Regions from separate parts of the Bradyrhizobium sp. Leo78 genome, predicted to be linked through region 1. Evidence: riboswitches for the same ligand, from Rfam matches in the RefSeq annotation. Region 1 holds a riboswitch; the other holds the start of a gene.
The links. Region 1 has a riboswitch for cobalamin ahead of AC5ZG1_RS07840 (TonB-dependent receptor). Riboswitches for the same ligand answer to the same signal wherever they lie in the genome.
Positions count from the first base shown of each region.

Region 2: another riboswitch for cobalamin. It lies ahead of AC5ZG1_RS06790 (TonB-dependent receptor plug domain-containing protein); the one in region 1 lies ahead of AC5ZG1_RS07840 (TonB-dependent receptor).

Region 1 is NZ_JCAMOT010000004.1:273,500-280,664, forward strand. Features, by position in the region: gene AC5ZG1_RS07825 (thiolase family protein) at 1-891, opposite strand, end outside; gene AC5ZG1_RS07830 (ABC transporter substrate-binding protein) at 896-2,107, opposite strand; gene AC5ZG1_RS07835 (MarR family transcriptional regulator) at 2,349-2,891, shown strand; cobalamin riboswitch at 2,983-3,182, shown strand; gene AC5ZG1_RS07840 (TonB-dependent receptor) at 3,433-5,583, shown strand; gene AC5ZG1_RS07845 (PepSY domain-containing protein) at 5,586-7,034, shown strand.
Region 2 is NZ_JCAMOT010000004.1:52,103-59,267, reverse strand. Features, by position in the region: gene AC5ZG1_RS06790 (TonB-dependent receptor plug domain-containing protein) at 1-1,664, opposite strand, end outside; cobalamin riboswitch at 1,915-2,115, opposite strand; gene AC5ZG1_RS06785 (hypothetical protein) at 2,475-2,876, shown strand; gene AC5ZG1_RS06780 (DUF3551 domain-containing protein) at 3,135-3,383, shown strand; gene AC5ZG1_RS06775 (response regulator transcription factor) at 3,439-4,074, opposite strand; gene AC5ZG1_RS06770 (response regulator) at 4,268-4,888, opposite strand; gene AC5ZG1_RS06765 (sensor histidine kinase) at 4,960-6,279, opposite strand; gene AC5ZG1_RS06760 (Bax inhibitor-1/YccA family protein) at 6,457-7,165, opposite strand, start outside.

The DNA of each region.
Region 1 (7,165 bases):
CTTGCCGCCAGTCACGGCCAGCCCTCGGATCAGAACGGCACGGCGCTGCACCTCCGCGGGCTGGGCGCGAAGGAACGTTTCCGAGCAAAGCAAAGCCGCAGCGGCACCGTCTCCGATCGGCGCACACATCGATCGTGTCAGCGGGTCTGAGACCATCCTGTCGCCAAGGACCTGTTGTGGAGTCATTTCGAAGCGATATTGCGCATTTGGATTGAGCGCGCCGTTGCAGTGGTTCTTTGCTGCACCGATTGCGATCTGCTCGGCGGTGGTTCCGTAGAGCTGCATATGCAGCCTGGCCTGCATCGCGTAGGTGTCCATCGCTACCGTGCGGTCAGGAGATCGCTGGAATGGCTTTCCCACTTCGCGACCGATCTGCGCGTAATGTTCCTCCCACTCCTGCGGATCGAAACTGTCCAATCCGCGCTCGAACTCCGCGAGCATGGCGGCCTGATTATCTGGATCGTAGAGTTTCTCAACCCCAAGGGCGAGGGTGAGATCGGCATCGCCGGCGCGAATCTCCTTAAAAGCTGCGGCTAACGCCAGGCTGGCGGTGGCACAGCCGCCTTCCACGTTCACGATCGGCGCCCGTTCCGGAAACCAGCCCTCGCGGACGAGCGGAATGAAGCACACGTTGCCGCGCGCAGAGGCTTGTCCCCAGTAATGCATGAGACAATTGCCGAACCAGGCGGCTTCGATGGGCGGGCATTCCTCAAGCTTCGCGTCCGACAGCGCCCCGAAATAGGCGCCTCGCGTGAGCTGTTTGAAGGACTTGTCCGGCCATCGCCCAAACGGGGTCGCATAAGCCCCGAGAACATACACATTGTTGGTCAAACGATCGCTCCTCATGATGAAGGTTGTTCGCGTGCCACTGCGTGCTGGCGCGCTGCGCATTCGACTAGCCGCGTTTCGCGACCAGGCGGCAGGTGCTTTGGTCCAGGGGACGGAATGCCTTGTCGCCGGGAGTAGCCGAGAGTATCTTGAAGAGATCCCACTCTCCCTTCGATTCTTGCGGCTTCTTGACCTGGAGCAGCAGAATGTCATGCAACATGATGCCATCGGCACGAACGCGCCCATCGGGCACCATCGGATCCCTGACCGGAAGTTCGCGAATCTTGTTTGCGATCGCCTCGCGATCGTCACTGCCTGCCGCTGCGACGCTCTTGAGATAATGCAGCGCGGCCGAATAGACACCCATTTGGACCGAGGTCGGCATTCGGCCTTGACGCTTTTGGAAACGTTCCGCCCAGGCGCGGGTTTCCGGCGTGCGATCCCAGTAGTAGCCGTCGGAAACGATCAGCCCTTGCGCCTCTTTCAGACCCACGGCGTGAGCGTCGGTGAGGTAGAACAGTCCGGTCGCCAATCTCTGGCTTTGTGTGATTCCGAACTCGTTTGCCTGTTTGACAGAGTTGATGGTGTCGGAACCGGCGTTCAACAGGGCGACCACATCGGCCTTCGAAGCTTGCGCCTGCAATAGAAAGGACGAGAAGTCCGCCGTATTCAGCGGCGTCTTGACGGATCCCACCACGGTGCCGCCGCTGGCTTTGATCGCCGCCGTCAGGTCTGCTGAAAGCGCCTCGCCCCAGGCATAATCCACCGGAAGGAAGAACCAGGACTTCCCCCCGCTCTCGGTAACTGCGCGGCCCATGGCGTTGGCGAGTGCGTAGCTGTCGTAGACCCACATAAATCCGTACGGCGAGCACGCCTCGGCGGTGAACTTCGAAGTGCCGCCTCCGGCGGCGATCAGAATTCCGGACTTGTTCCTGACGATGTCCTGAATAGCGAGCAGGATTCCGGAGTTCGGAACGTCGAGGATAAGGTCGACGTGCTCGACGTCGAGCCATTTGCGGGCAATGGATGTCGCTACGTCGACCTTTTGCAGGTGATCAGCCGAGATCAATTTCACCGGTTGGCCGAGCACGCTTCCGCCGAAATCTTCGATCGCCATCTGCGCTGCTACGACCGAACCTTTTCCCGAGCCGTCGGCGTAGGGTCCGCTCTGATCGTTGAGCACCCCTATGGTGATGCCGTTTGGCCCTGCATTTGCGGGCGGCGCCGCCGGCACTGCAACAAGAACCGCAATCGAAGCCGTCCAAAATTTCCAGTTCACAATTTCCTCCCATCCTAACAGCTCTGTTGTTTTTGCTCGAAGCTGTCGTGCGTTCCTGCCCCAAGTGGCGACAGAACGACTGTCTCCTGCCTAGGGCCGGTCGCGGCACTGAAACCTGCGACCGGATGGCGACAGATACCCCAATAATTTATATAGTACAAGTTTATTGTGATATTTGGTCGTTGCGGGACGTCTGGCTGGGACCTAGATTGTCGGTTAAGGAGGTGGCGGATTCACAGGGATGGTCGGTTTGGTGAAGCAGCAGAATTCCTCTCACGCCTCTAAGGCGCAGTCAGAAGTCCCAGCCGATCTTCGCAAAAAGACTCTGAAGGCGTTTTTGCTGCATTTCTTCGCCAACGTGATTCTTGCTGCGGACGCCGAAGCCGCACTGGAGCCCTACGGTCTCACCCGCCTGCACAATCGTGTGTTGGTTCTGACCGCGATGAATCCGGGAGCGACGGTCAGTGATCTCTTGCGTGCGATGCGTGTGTCGCACCAGAATTTGAATCCGACCATGCGGCAACTCATCAAGGACGGCCTGCTGATCGCGAAGATTGGCGAAGAGGACCGAAGGCAGAAACGACTCTACCCTACGGCCAAAGGCCGCAAACTTGTTCAGACAGTGCTCCGCCGGCAGTTCGCGCGCCTGGAGGCCGCTTTGGCCGACTGCGGCCCTGATGCGACGAATGCGTTCCTCGCCGTGCACGAGAAGCTTGTAGACAAGGACGATCTGAGATGGGCAGAGCGGCTTGCGGAAGATCCCTCTGGACTCGCAGATGTTTGATACCAAGGACGGCTTGGCCGGCCGGCCCGACGTGGCTTCTCCGCTCCGTCCAGAGCCTGCAATGAGAGGATTGACTTCGGCTCAGACAACCTCCTAGATCACGACTGACGGTTCCCCCTACGGGGATCAAAAGGGAACGCGGTGCGGGGACTTCTCCTCTATGCCGCGGCTGCCCCCGCAACTGTGAGCGGCGAATCTTTCGTCATGCGCCACTGGGAGCCTCGGTCCTGGGAAGGCGACGAAGGGTTGGGACCCGCAAGCCAGGAGACCTGCCGTCAGCCGTGGTCACACGCAAAAATGTCGGTCGGGGAGTACAGACATTGTTTTCGACCGGCGTGCCATAGGCACGTTCGAGCGAGACCTCGTTTGCGGTGACGTGCCACTGACGTCATACCGAGGTCTGCTCGTGCTCTCTATTGTTACTATCGTAAGGCAGCGTGATGCTGCCCGGCTCGCTTTCAGATACTTTCTGCCGGTTCTCCTGCTCGAATCTTCTTCGGCAAAGGCCCAGCAGCCTGAGACGTCCCATGTCTTGCCTCCGGTGAGCGTTATCCAGCCGCAAAAGCCTGCAGCAAAGCGTCTCAATCATCAGCGTTCAACTTCCGCAGCGCGACCTGCGCAGTCTCAGTCGAGCCGGAGCCCGGCGGCGCGAAGCACCACGCCCTCGACCGCAACGTCCGACACGCCATCTCCGACGCTAAACCTGAACAAGCAGAACGCGAGTGGCAGCCGCCTCAACCTCACTCCGCTGCAGACGCCCGCCAGCGTCGAAACGATTACGTCGCAGACCATCGCAGAACGCGGCCAGCATAATGTCACGGACGCGGTCACCCAGAACGCAGTGGGCTTTACCGCGAGCCCGGCGCCCGGCAATGGCGGCCTCTCGTTCAGCACGCGCGGCTTCACCGGAAGCAATTCGGTGATGACGCTGTATGATGGCACTCGCCTCTATGTTGGCGCAGGAACCGTGACCTTTCCATTCGATACGTGGTCGGCGGATCGCATCGAGGTCATGCGCGGGCCAGCCTCCGTTCTGTACGGGGAAGGCGCAATTGGTGGGATCATCAATGTGATCCCCAAGAAACCGGTCACGACGCCCTACAACGATGCCGAGATATCGCTCGACACCAATACGACGCGACGCATTGCGGTGGATAGCGGCGGCCCGATCAATCCGAACGTATCCTATCGCGTCAATGCCATCGGCAACATCTCGAACGGCTGGGTTGATCGCGACGAGACATCGAATGTTGCGGTCTCCGCCGCGGTGCGTGTCCAGGCCGCCGAAAACCTCGCTTTCACACTCTCGAACGACTACAGCAATCGAAGCCCCTCGCGCTATTTCGGCACACCGCTGATCAACGGCGGGATCGACGACACGTTGCGGTTCAAGAACTACAACGTGCTCGACAGCGCGATCCGCTATCAGGATAACTGGAGCCAGTTCAAGACCGAGTGGGACGTGACGGAAGGAGTCAAGGTCCAGAACACACTCTACTATCTGACCAGCCGTCGGCATTGGCGTGATGTCGAGAACTATAGTTGGAATCCTGCAACACGGTTGATCGACCGCACCAGCTACATCGAGATCTTCCACGACCAGGCTCAGGTCGGTAACCGGATGGACGCAACGTTTCGTGGTCATCTGCTGGGCTTCGCCAACGAGTTCGTTGCGGGCTTCGACGTCAACCGGATCGATTTTACCCACACCAACAATTCGCCCTATGGCGGCGCATCTTCGGTTAGTCCCTATGCCGGCGACATGGGGTCTTTTGCGACCTCCACGACGCGAACCACGCCTGGCTACAATGCGATCGTCAATCAATATGCGTTGTTTGCCGAGGACCGGCTGTCGCTAACCGATCAGTTGTCCGTTGTAAGCGGCATCAGGTTCGACCGGCCGGATGTCGACCGCACCGATTACAGGACACCAACGAATAATTTCGATATCTCGCTGTCGGGTACGAGCTGGCGAACCGGCGTGGTCTACACGCCCGTCTCGAACCTCGCCTTTTACGGACAATATGCGACAGCCGTTGATCCCGTCACCAATCTCATCTCGCTGTCGGCCACGCAGAAAACCTTCCAGCTTGCCACGGGCAAGCAAACCGAGGTTGGGGTCAAGCAATCATTCTGGGGCGGCCGTGGTGAATGGACGCTGGCAGGTTACGAAATCGTCAAGAACAACCTGCGGGTCCCGGATCCCAACAATCCCGCCGGCCTGGCGCTGCAAGTCGGCCAGCAATCGTCGCGCGGAATCGAAGCATCGATCGGCCTGGCACTGAATGATGGTTGGCGCGTCGATGCCAATCTCGCGGTGCTGCGGGCCCGGTACGACAACTTCAGCCAGGTGGTGGGCGGCAAACTCGTCAGCTACGCCGGCAACGTTCCGACGAATGTGCCGCAGCAGGTATCGAACGTGTGGCTGACCTGGGACTTCGCGCCGAACTGGTCCGTCTACGGCGGCGTGCAGATCGTAGGGCAAACATTCTCCGATAACGCCAATACCCAGCTTCGCCCCGCCTACACCGTGGTCAACGGCGGACTGCGCTGGAAGCCTGACGGGCAAACCACGGTGGCGCTTCGCCTCTACAATCTCTTCGACACTGTCTACGCCACGTCCGCCCCTTCCGGGCAATGGCTGCTCGGCATGCCGCGCACGGCAGAAGTGTCCGTCAACGTGAAGTTCTGATCATGCGCCGCGCGTTGATCTGGAGAGGACGGCGGTGGCTTTACATCACCCATCGCTGGATCGGCATCGCGACCTGCCTGTTGTTCGCGATGTGGTTCGTCTCGGGCATCGTCATGATGTACGTGGCGTTCCCGCAGTTGACCGATCGCGAGCGCTGGGCGGCGCTGCCACCGATCGCCTGGGACCGCGTGCTCGTGGCGCCCGATCGAGCCATGGCCATTGCCGGTGTTGCGAACTATCCGCGCGATCTTCGCCTCGTCATGCTGAACGATATCCCCGTCTATCGGCTGCTGGACTGGAATGGCGCACGCAAGACCATATCGGCAACGGACGGTCATTCGATCGAGGACATCACGACCGAGCAGGCGCTGGCGATCGCCCGCCATCATCCGAATGCCGTGCATCCAAGACTGATTGGCACAATCGAACGCGATCAATGGAGTGTCACGGCGCGCTATGATCCCTTGCGGCCGCTCCTCCTGGTGTCGCTAGGAGATGAAGCCGGAACCGAGCTCTATGTCTCGGCGAAGACCGGTGAACTGGCGCTCGACACCACGCGACGTGAGCGGATCTGGAATTGGCTAGGCTCGATCCCACACTGGATCTATCCCACGGTCCTCCGCCAGGATGGCGCAAGTTGGCGGCAAGCGGTGCTCTGGATATCAGGCATCTGCCTCGTGGTGGCGGTTACCGGTTTCTGGATCGGCATTCTACGGCTGCGATTGCGCCAGCGTTATGCCCGGGGCAGCGTCACGCCTTATCGGGGATGGATGGCCTGGCATCACATCGCCGGATTGATCGGCGGCATCTTCGTCCTGACGTGGACATTCAGCGGTTGGCTGTCGCTTAATCCGGGCGAGTATTTTGCAGGCCGAGGCCCGAGCCGGGAGATGGCGGTCCGATATGCTGGGCATGATGCGCCGCGGATTGTCGCAGCCTTCCAATCGATGCCTCCGCTCGGGGCGGTCGAAGCTCGCTTGGTCTGGCTCGGCGGCCATCCGCTGATGGTGCTCACCGACCGCGACGGCGATCAGACTGTTGCCGATCCGGCAAGCGGCGCCACGAAGGTGCTTTCCGACGACGAGATTTTCTCAGCGGCGAATAGCTTGTTGCCAAACGCCGCGGTGACCGCGCGCCTGCGCCTCCAGCAGTTCGATGATTATTGGTATTCGCATCACAATGAGCGGCTTCTGCCCGTGTTGCGCGTGGGCTTCGACGACGCGGCTGAGAGCTGGTTCTACATTGATCCGCGCAATGGCGATATTCTCGGCCTCGTCGACAACAGCCGCCGGGCGTATCGCTGGCTGTTCAATGCGCTGCACAGTCTCGATTTTCCGCCGCTGCTGCGCCATCGCCCAGCATGGGACATCGCTGTGTTGCTGCTGTCGCTCATCGGAATGATCATATCGACGAGTGGCATCGTCATAGGCTGGCGGCGACTGCGATCCTAGGGACAATGTCCGGCGCGCGGTGACAGCCAAGAGATCAGGACAAAGGCCGCAGCAGCCAAGCCGAATCTCCTTTACAAAACCTGAGCGCGAGATCAGTATCTCTACACGCGGAGATTTCACGTCGGCAGCTT
Region 2 (7,165 bases), 220 kb from region 1:
CCGCTGTAGCGCGTGGATACCGCGAGCACGCGTGGCTCGATCAGCCAGCCCTCGATCGGTGTGATCGGGAACGAGAATCTCGCCAGGTTTTCCGGCCGGCGCGCCAGCGTCAGGCCGGTCGAGAGATCCTTAGCCTGCAGATAGGTATAGGCGGCGTTGAATTTCAGGTAGCCCGGCAGAATATCGACGTTGACCCCGAGTTCCAGTCCGTCGGTTTCGGCACGCGAGACGTTGACGTAGTGCCCGAGCGGGTGCGCCGGATCGGTCACAAAGTCGATCAGGTTGCTGAACCTGTTGCCGAAGCCTGTCAGCGAAACCACAACGCGGCCTCCGAACAGGCTTTGGTCGATGCCGGCATCGTAGCCGAAGCTCTCCTCGGGACTGAGCGCGGAATTGCCATAGGTCGGCGCATAGAGCTGATAGAGCGTCGGGGCCTTGGCGCCTGTCCCGGCGCTCGCATGCAGCTTGGTGCCGGTCTCGGCGATCGTGTAAGCCGCGGTGGTTCGCCATGTCTCGAACCGTGCCACATCGACGACGTCGTCAACCCGGCCGCCCATCGTGATGTTGAGCCGCTCGCCGATCGGCAGTTGCCAGAGCGCAAACACTGAATTGGTGTCTTGCGTGCCTGCGAGCTGTGGCGTCGACGCTCCAGGAATCGGCAATAGGTTGGTGGTGGAGGTGCTCGCCGTTTCATGCTGCACACGCGATCCGACGATGAGCGATCCTAGCGGGCCGACCTTCAGGTTGCCCTGATATTCCAGGCCCGTGCTGTCGCCGACGAAATTGGAGAGGATGGATGTCGTGTTCTGCGGCAGTTTGTTGATCTTGTAGGTGACGTCGTCGAACGAGCGGTCGATATGCGTCTCAAATGCGCTCACGCTATGGGTGAGAATGCCGCCGAACGTGTCGAACGACGCGCGTCCCCAGACCTGTTCGAGCAGGCGCGTCGCGCTCGACGGCGTGTCCGGGAACGTTCCGGAGGCCTGATCATAGGCGGACCGCGTGAATGAGGCCAGCATGCCCGTCTCCAGCCGTACGCCTTCGCCGGAATCGTAGCCGACGCGTGCCGAACCGCCGACGCGGTCGAAGCCATCGCGCTCGAGCGGGCCATACTTGGCTTCGAGCGCGGGGATGCGATAGCCGTAGCGTGAAAAGCCGTTGCTGTGCTGCCCGCTTCCCGTGAACGCGTAGGACCACGGCCCAGAGGTTCCGGTCAGCGCTGCGCTGGTGCTCGCCGTGCCGTAGCTTCCGCCCTCGGTGCTGACGTCGAGTTGTGCCGGACCGGTGCCCTTCTTGGTGATGATGTTGACGACGCCGCCGATCGCGTCAGATCCGTAGAGCGCGCTCTGCGGTCCTTTCAGCACCTCGATCCGCTGCATCGCGCCCGGGGCGAACATCGCGAAATCGAAGTCGCCGCTGGCGGCGGTCGGATCGTTGACCCTGATGCCATCGATCATGACCAGCGTCTGGCCGGTATTGGCGCCGCGCAAGCGCACATTGGTCGTCGCGCCTGGTCCGCCGCTTTCGGTGATATCGAGTCCCGGCACGGTCCGCAGCGCATCGACGAGCGAGGTCGGATTGCTGGTCGCGAGCATTTCGTGCGTGACCACGCTGACCGAGCTTCCGGTCCGGCTCGCCGGCTCCAGTGTACGGTCGGGAGTCACGACCACTTCGGGAGTCGCGGCCGGCGCCTCGTTACCGGGCGCCGGGCGCGCAGGATGGGTTGTTGAAGACCTTTGCCTATTCCTCGGGGCCGGCTTGGACCGGACCTCCGGATTGATGACAACAGCAGGAAGCTGTTCGGGACCCGATTGGGCCATGGCGCCAGTGTGACCGCACGCAGCAACGGCCGCACACCCGGCAAGAAAACGCCGCAAGTTCATTAATGCCCTTCCGCCGACCCACCGTCGAACGAGTTGATACCCGTCAACGGCCGGTCTCCTGGCTTGCGGTCGTCTCGCGATCCGCCTTCCCAAACCTGCTTGGCAGGCCCAGTGGCATCCGGATCGCAAATAGTCCGCTTACAGTTGCGGGGGCAGCCGCGGCATTGGGGAAGATTCCCGCACCGCGTTCCCGTTTCACCCTACAAAGGGCACCGATGACGCGCGCAAAGAAGCACAAGGCGGAGCAAAACTCAAATCGATAACGATCAGAACCCAACAGCATTTTTGCGGATCGCTGATAGCGGCGACCTGAATGACGAACACAGAAAGTTGCTGACGGGCGAAGGGACAGCAGATGACAAATCCTACAGCCTTATGCGAGCATCACATGCCACCCACACGCGTCGCTAAACTTGGATGATGCCGTTCATGTGAGCATCGACAGATTCAACGGAGGAACAGGAAATGTCGATCCCATGCAAACTCGAACGTAGCCTCCTCAGCCACGACGAGTACGAGACGATCCGCCTCACGCATCATCCCGCCATCTATGACGTCGAGCCGGCTGATCTTGCGGACATGCGATCCCGCTTGCGCAAGATGCGCGACAAGGAGCGAACGCTCGGCCGACAAAAGCGGCGAGAGATGCGCGGGAAAGGCCAGCCTCGCGGCGCGAACTTCCCCGGAACTGCCGATCGTCCATCACAACGCAAGCAGGTCTTTGCCGCGGCACTGAAGCGGGTTAACAGCGAACTCAGGCGTCTTCACAACCTGGCAGCTCGCACCGCCAATGTCGAAGCGGCTCGAAAGGCTATCGCGCTGCGTCGGGCCGCGGACTTCATTCCCTATCCCTCCGCCGGATCGACCGCCAACGAAGGGATGGTGCCGCGCTTGAGCACGCGTCGAAAAAAGATCGTCACGGGCGCGCGAATCGGACGGGTGTCGCAGGCGACGAAAGTCGCCCAGGCAATCCGCGATGCACGAGGGGCGTGAGCCGGCGCTGATCGAGTTGGTGACAGCTTCGCTGCCATCGAGATCTTTGAAAAGCACGGGGCTCTACCCATCCTACGGAAGGTCTGAACCTGTAATGCCTGTTCTCGACACCCGCGTCGTGGCTTCAGAATTCGGTGGCGCGATCCTGATCGGCGCGCTCTAGGGAATCTTGTCAAGCTGGCCCCCGGGGAATCATGTATTTTCAGGCGCGTCCTCCTTCGGCACTATGGAGATATCCTCAATGAGCGAGGTGATCTCATGCGCTACCTGATGGCACTCTTATCTGCGGCCGGCTTGATCTGGATTGCCGAAGCTGGTCCCGCTACGGCACGGGACTATCCCTATTGCCTGCAATCTCGAACCACTGGGATTCCGGGAGATTGCTCCTTCCGCACGCGGGCGGCATGTATGGCCGCGGCGTCGGGGCGAGGGGCCACATGCGCCGTCAATCCGCGCGTGGCATTCGGGCGATATCACCGGCGGGGCCGTGTGAACTCCAGCCAATGATCCAATACTCGCTGCGTAACCCGGCGCGACGACTGCCGCTTGAATTGTCTGCGCCTCAGGGCGCAACCAGCTTCTTGCGAATCGCATAGCGAACCAGCTCGGCTGTGGATGACATGCCAAGCTTGCGCATGGCGGACGCCCGATGGGTTTCGACAGTCTTCACGCTAAGCTTCAAGATGGAGCTGATGGCCTTGTTGGTATGCCCCTCTGCAATCAACTGCACGACGTTCTGCTCCCGCGATGTGAGGAGCGCACTGGACTTGTTCTGTTTGTTGAGCTGGTAGTCGGTCAGCAATTTCTCCAACACGACGCTGGTAAAGTAAGGTCGGCCGTCGAGCAGAGCTTCGATTGCTGAAATGAGATGCTTCCTGGCGTCCGATTTGAGCAGGAAGCCACGTACCCCGGTCAGAAGAGCCTCGGTCAAAATCTCCTCACTTTCATGCATGGTGAGGATCAACACTTCCGAACGCAGACGAAGCGTCTTGATGCGGCGGCTGACTTCCAGTCCGTTTACGAGGGGCATGGAATAGTCGGCGATGATGACGTCCGGTCTCGTTTCCAACGCCAATGCGATCGCCTGCTCACCGTCGGGAGCTTCTGCAGTTACAATCCAATTGGAGCGCGTTTCAACGATCGCGCGAAGCCCGGAACGCACGACTTCATGATCATCCGCAATCAGGATGCGTTTCATGGCGTCGTTCCCTTGCGCTGGAACGATCGATAGCGATAGCCGACAGCGAGGTCAGAATCATACCGATTGGCTTTCCGGCAGTTATCCCGCAAAACCCTCGGATTTCGCGGGAAATATACTGAGGTCAGCTTAGCCTCCCGGGCTCATGGTAGAACAAGCCGGAACATCAAGCGCCGGATCATGCTTTGGCGTGTCATGCTTCCAGCAGGCGGGCGCGAACCGCGTAGCGGACCAGATCCGCCGTCGAGTGGATATCCAGCTTGCGCATCGCGGCCGCCCGGTGCGCTTCGGCGGTTTTGACGCTGAGGTTCAGGATGGCGCCAATGCCTTTGTTGCTGTAGCCCTCCGCAATCAGCTTGACGACTAATCGCTCCCGCGGCGAGAGCCTGTCCCGATCTCCGGTCGAGACCTCGTTCGATTCAGGCGAACAGCTCTCGGTGCAAAATGGTTTATGCGCCAGAAGCGACTCAACCGCCGCCAACAACAGCCTGTTGGCATCCGATTTCAATACGAATGCCCGGGCGCCTGCCTCGAATGCCTCCTGGGCCAGCAGGCTGGAATTGTGGACCGTGAAGATCAATACTTCGGTTGGCAGGCGATACTCCCTGATCCGCCGCGCGACCTCCACTCCCGTCATGCGCGGCATGGAGAAATCGACGATTGCGACATGGGGTTGGTTTGCGATCGCCTCGGCAAGGGCCTTGCTGCCGTCGTTCGCCTCAGCAACGACTTCCCAGTCGGCACGTTGCTCCAGAACCGCGCGTAGTCCCGACCGCACCGCTTCATGATCGTCGGCGATAAGAAAGCGCTTCATGGCGGGTTAGCTCCCACTCGTGTTGCGTCGCAGGCTCGACCGGCACCAGTGACGCGAGTTCGGCTGTACGATCAGTGAACCCGTTTGCGCGGACCATGATGGCGGGGGCGGCCCTTGGCCGGCGGCGATTTTTCGGTCGCCGGACCGCGCGGGAACACCGCGGATAATGTCGTGCCGGGCTGCCCCGGTCCCGGCTCGGAGCGGATTTCGAGGGTACCTCCGATCTGCTGCAGTCTCACCTTCATTGCGGGAATTCCGACGCCGGGCGGCCCTGCCATCGCGCCGCCGAGTGTCTGGTCGAGCGGCATGCCGCGCCCATTATCGCTGACCCTCAGCCGGAAATGGTCATCGGTCGTCTCGATCGCGATCTCGACTTTCGTTGCTCTTGCATGACGGAAGACATTCGTCAGCGCCTCCTGGACCACCCGCAGCAGGGAGCGCTGCGTGTCGTAAGGTACGCGATCGATCTCGGGCGAGATGCTGGCATCGACTCTCAACGATGTGCGCGCCGCGAACCCTTCCGCATATCTCTCGATTGCTGCCTTCAGCCCGGCAACCGTCAGATTTTGCGGGTGCAGCAGGTAGGCAAAGGCCCGAATTTCCTTGATTGCCTGATCGATCGACGCATCGATATCGTCGCAAAGCCGCTCGGCATTGGTCGGCTCACTCAAGCTGTTCCGCATCCGCATGAGCCCGAGGCTTGCGGCGATCAAATGCTGGCAGGTCGAATCGTGGAGGTCGGAGGCAATGCGCTGCTGCATGTCTTCCTGAATGGAAACCAGCGTGGCGCCCATGCTCGCACGACCGTCGGAGATGGCTGCAAGGTCGTGGGAGGACGCTCCGTCCATGATCCGATGGCTACCGATAAAGGTGGCAATGCAGCCGGTCATGGGACCGCAGATTGGCGCAACGATTGTCTCGACAGTTCGTGGGGATCCCCCGAGCGCGAGCCGATGCCGGATCCGAACCTCGGCACCTCCGGCGCGACAAGCATCAAGCGCCTCGTGAACGGACCTGGCATCCTGCTTCCCCATGCAGTCGCAAACGGCCATCCCCCGGATGTCTTCCGACGCGATCCCAACAAGAGATTCGAACGCCGGGTTTATATCTTCATAAACAAAGCGCCCTTCACATGAAGGGCGCACCACAAAGAGAAGGTCGGAGGCTAGTTTCCAGTACAGCCGATCGCTCGCGCTTGCTGCGCCAATGCCTGGCCATCCCTGTGCATTGGTTCGATCCGATCCGCACGTAGGAGCATTATGTTGCTTCACGGTACGCATTCGCCTTCCACGCGGCTCTCGATGCTGAGAGCCGCCCTTGCCTCGACCAATCTCCCTGACCCGATCGGATACCCAGTCCGCATCATACACCGTCAGGTAGCAAAGCGCCATTGACGTGGAGCAATCTTTGGATTGGAACTCGCGAATTCTTGCACTGCACCAGTCGCGAGTGGGACGGCGGCGAATGAGGCGCTGCCATTCGTGATTGGCACTAACCGCATATCGCCTTCGCGTCTCGTGCATCTTTCGGTTCTGATTGAATCAGAGCCGAAGCTCTGGAGCAACGCTTTAACGCCGAGTGCCCGCAAGGCGCAGCATCATCATGAACAGGTTGATGAAATTGAGGTAGAGCGACAACGCGGCAAGTACCGACTTGCGGCCTGCGGAAGTTTCATCGTCCCCAGAGTCGTACATCGCCTTGATGCGCTGCGTATCATAGGCAGTCAGGCCGGCAAAGATGCCGACGCCCACGATCGAGATCAGCCAGTCAAGTCCGGTCGAGCGCAGGAATAGGTTGACCACGCTTGCGATGATGACGCCAATCAAGCCCATGAACAGGAAGGTGCCCAGTCCGGACAGGTCGCGCCTGGTGGTGTACCCAAGGATGCTGAGCGCTCCGAACGTTGCGGCGGCGATGAAGAACACGCGTGTGATCGAGGAACTTGTGTAGATGTGGAGCAAGGTCGAGAGCGACACGCCGACCAGGGCTGCATAGACAAAGAACAACCAACGTGCCGTTGTCGCCGATAGCGTATGGATGCGTGAACTGATGAAGAACACCAGGGCCAGCGGCGCCAGGATGAAGATCCACATCAGCGGATTCTGCAGTAATGCCGGGCCGGTGAGCTGATAAGTCAGCCAGGCGACAAGAGCAGTGAGGCCGACACCTGCGGCCATGTAGTTGTAGATGCGCAGCATGTAGTTGCGGAGGCCGACATCGACCGCGATGGCATCGCTGCTAATCGCACCGGAGGTGACTGTATCCTGGTCATAGTTT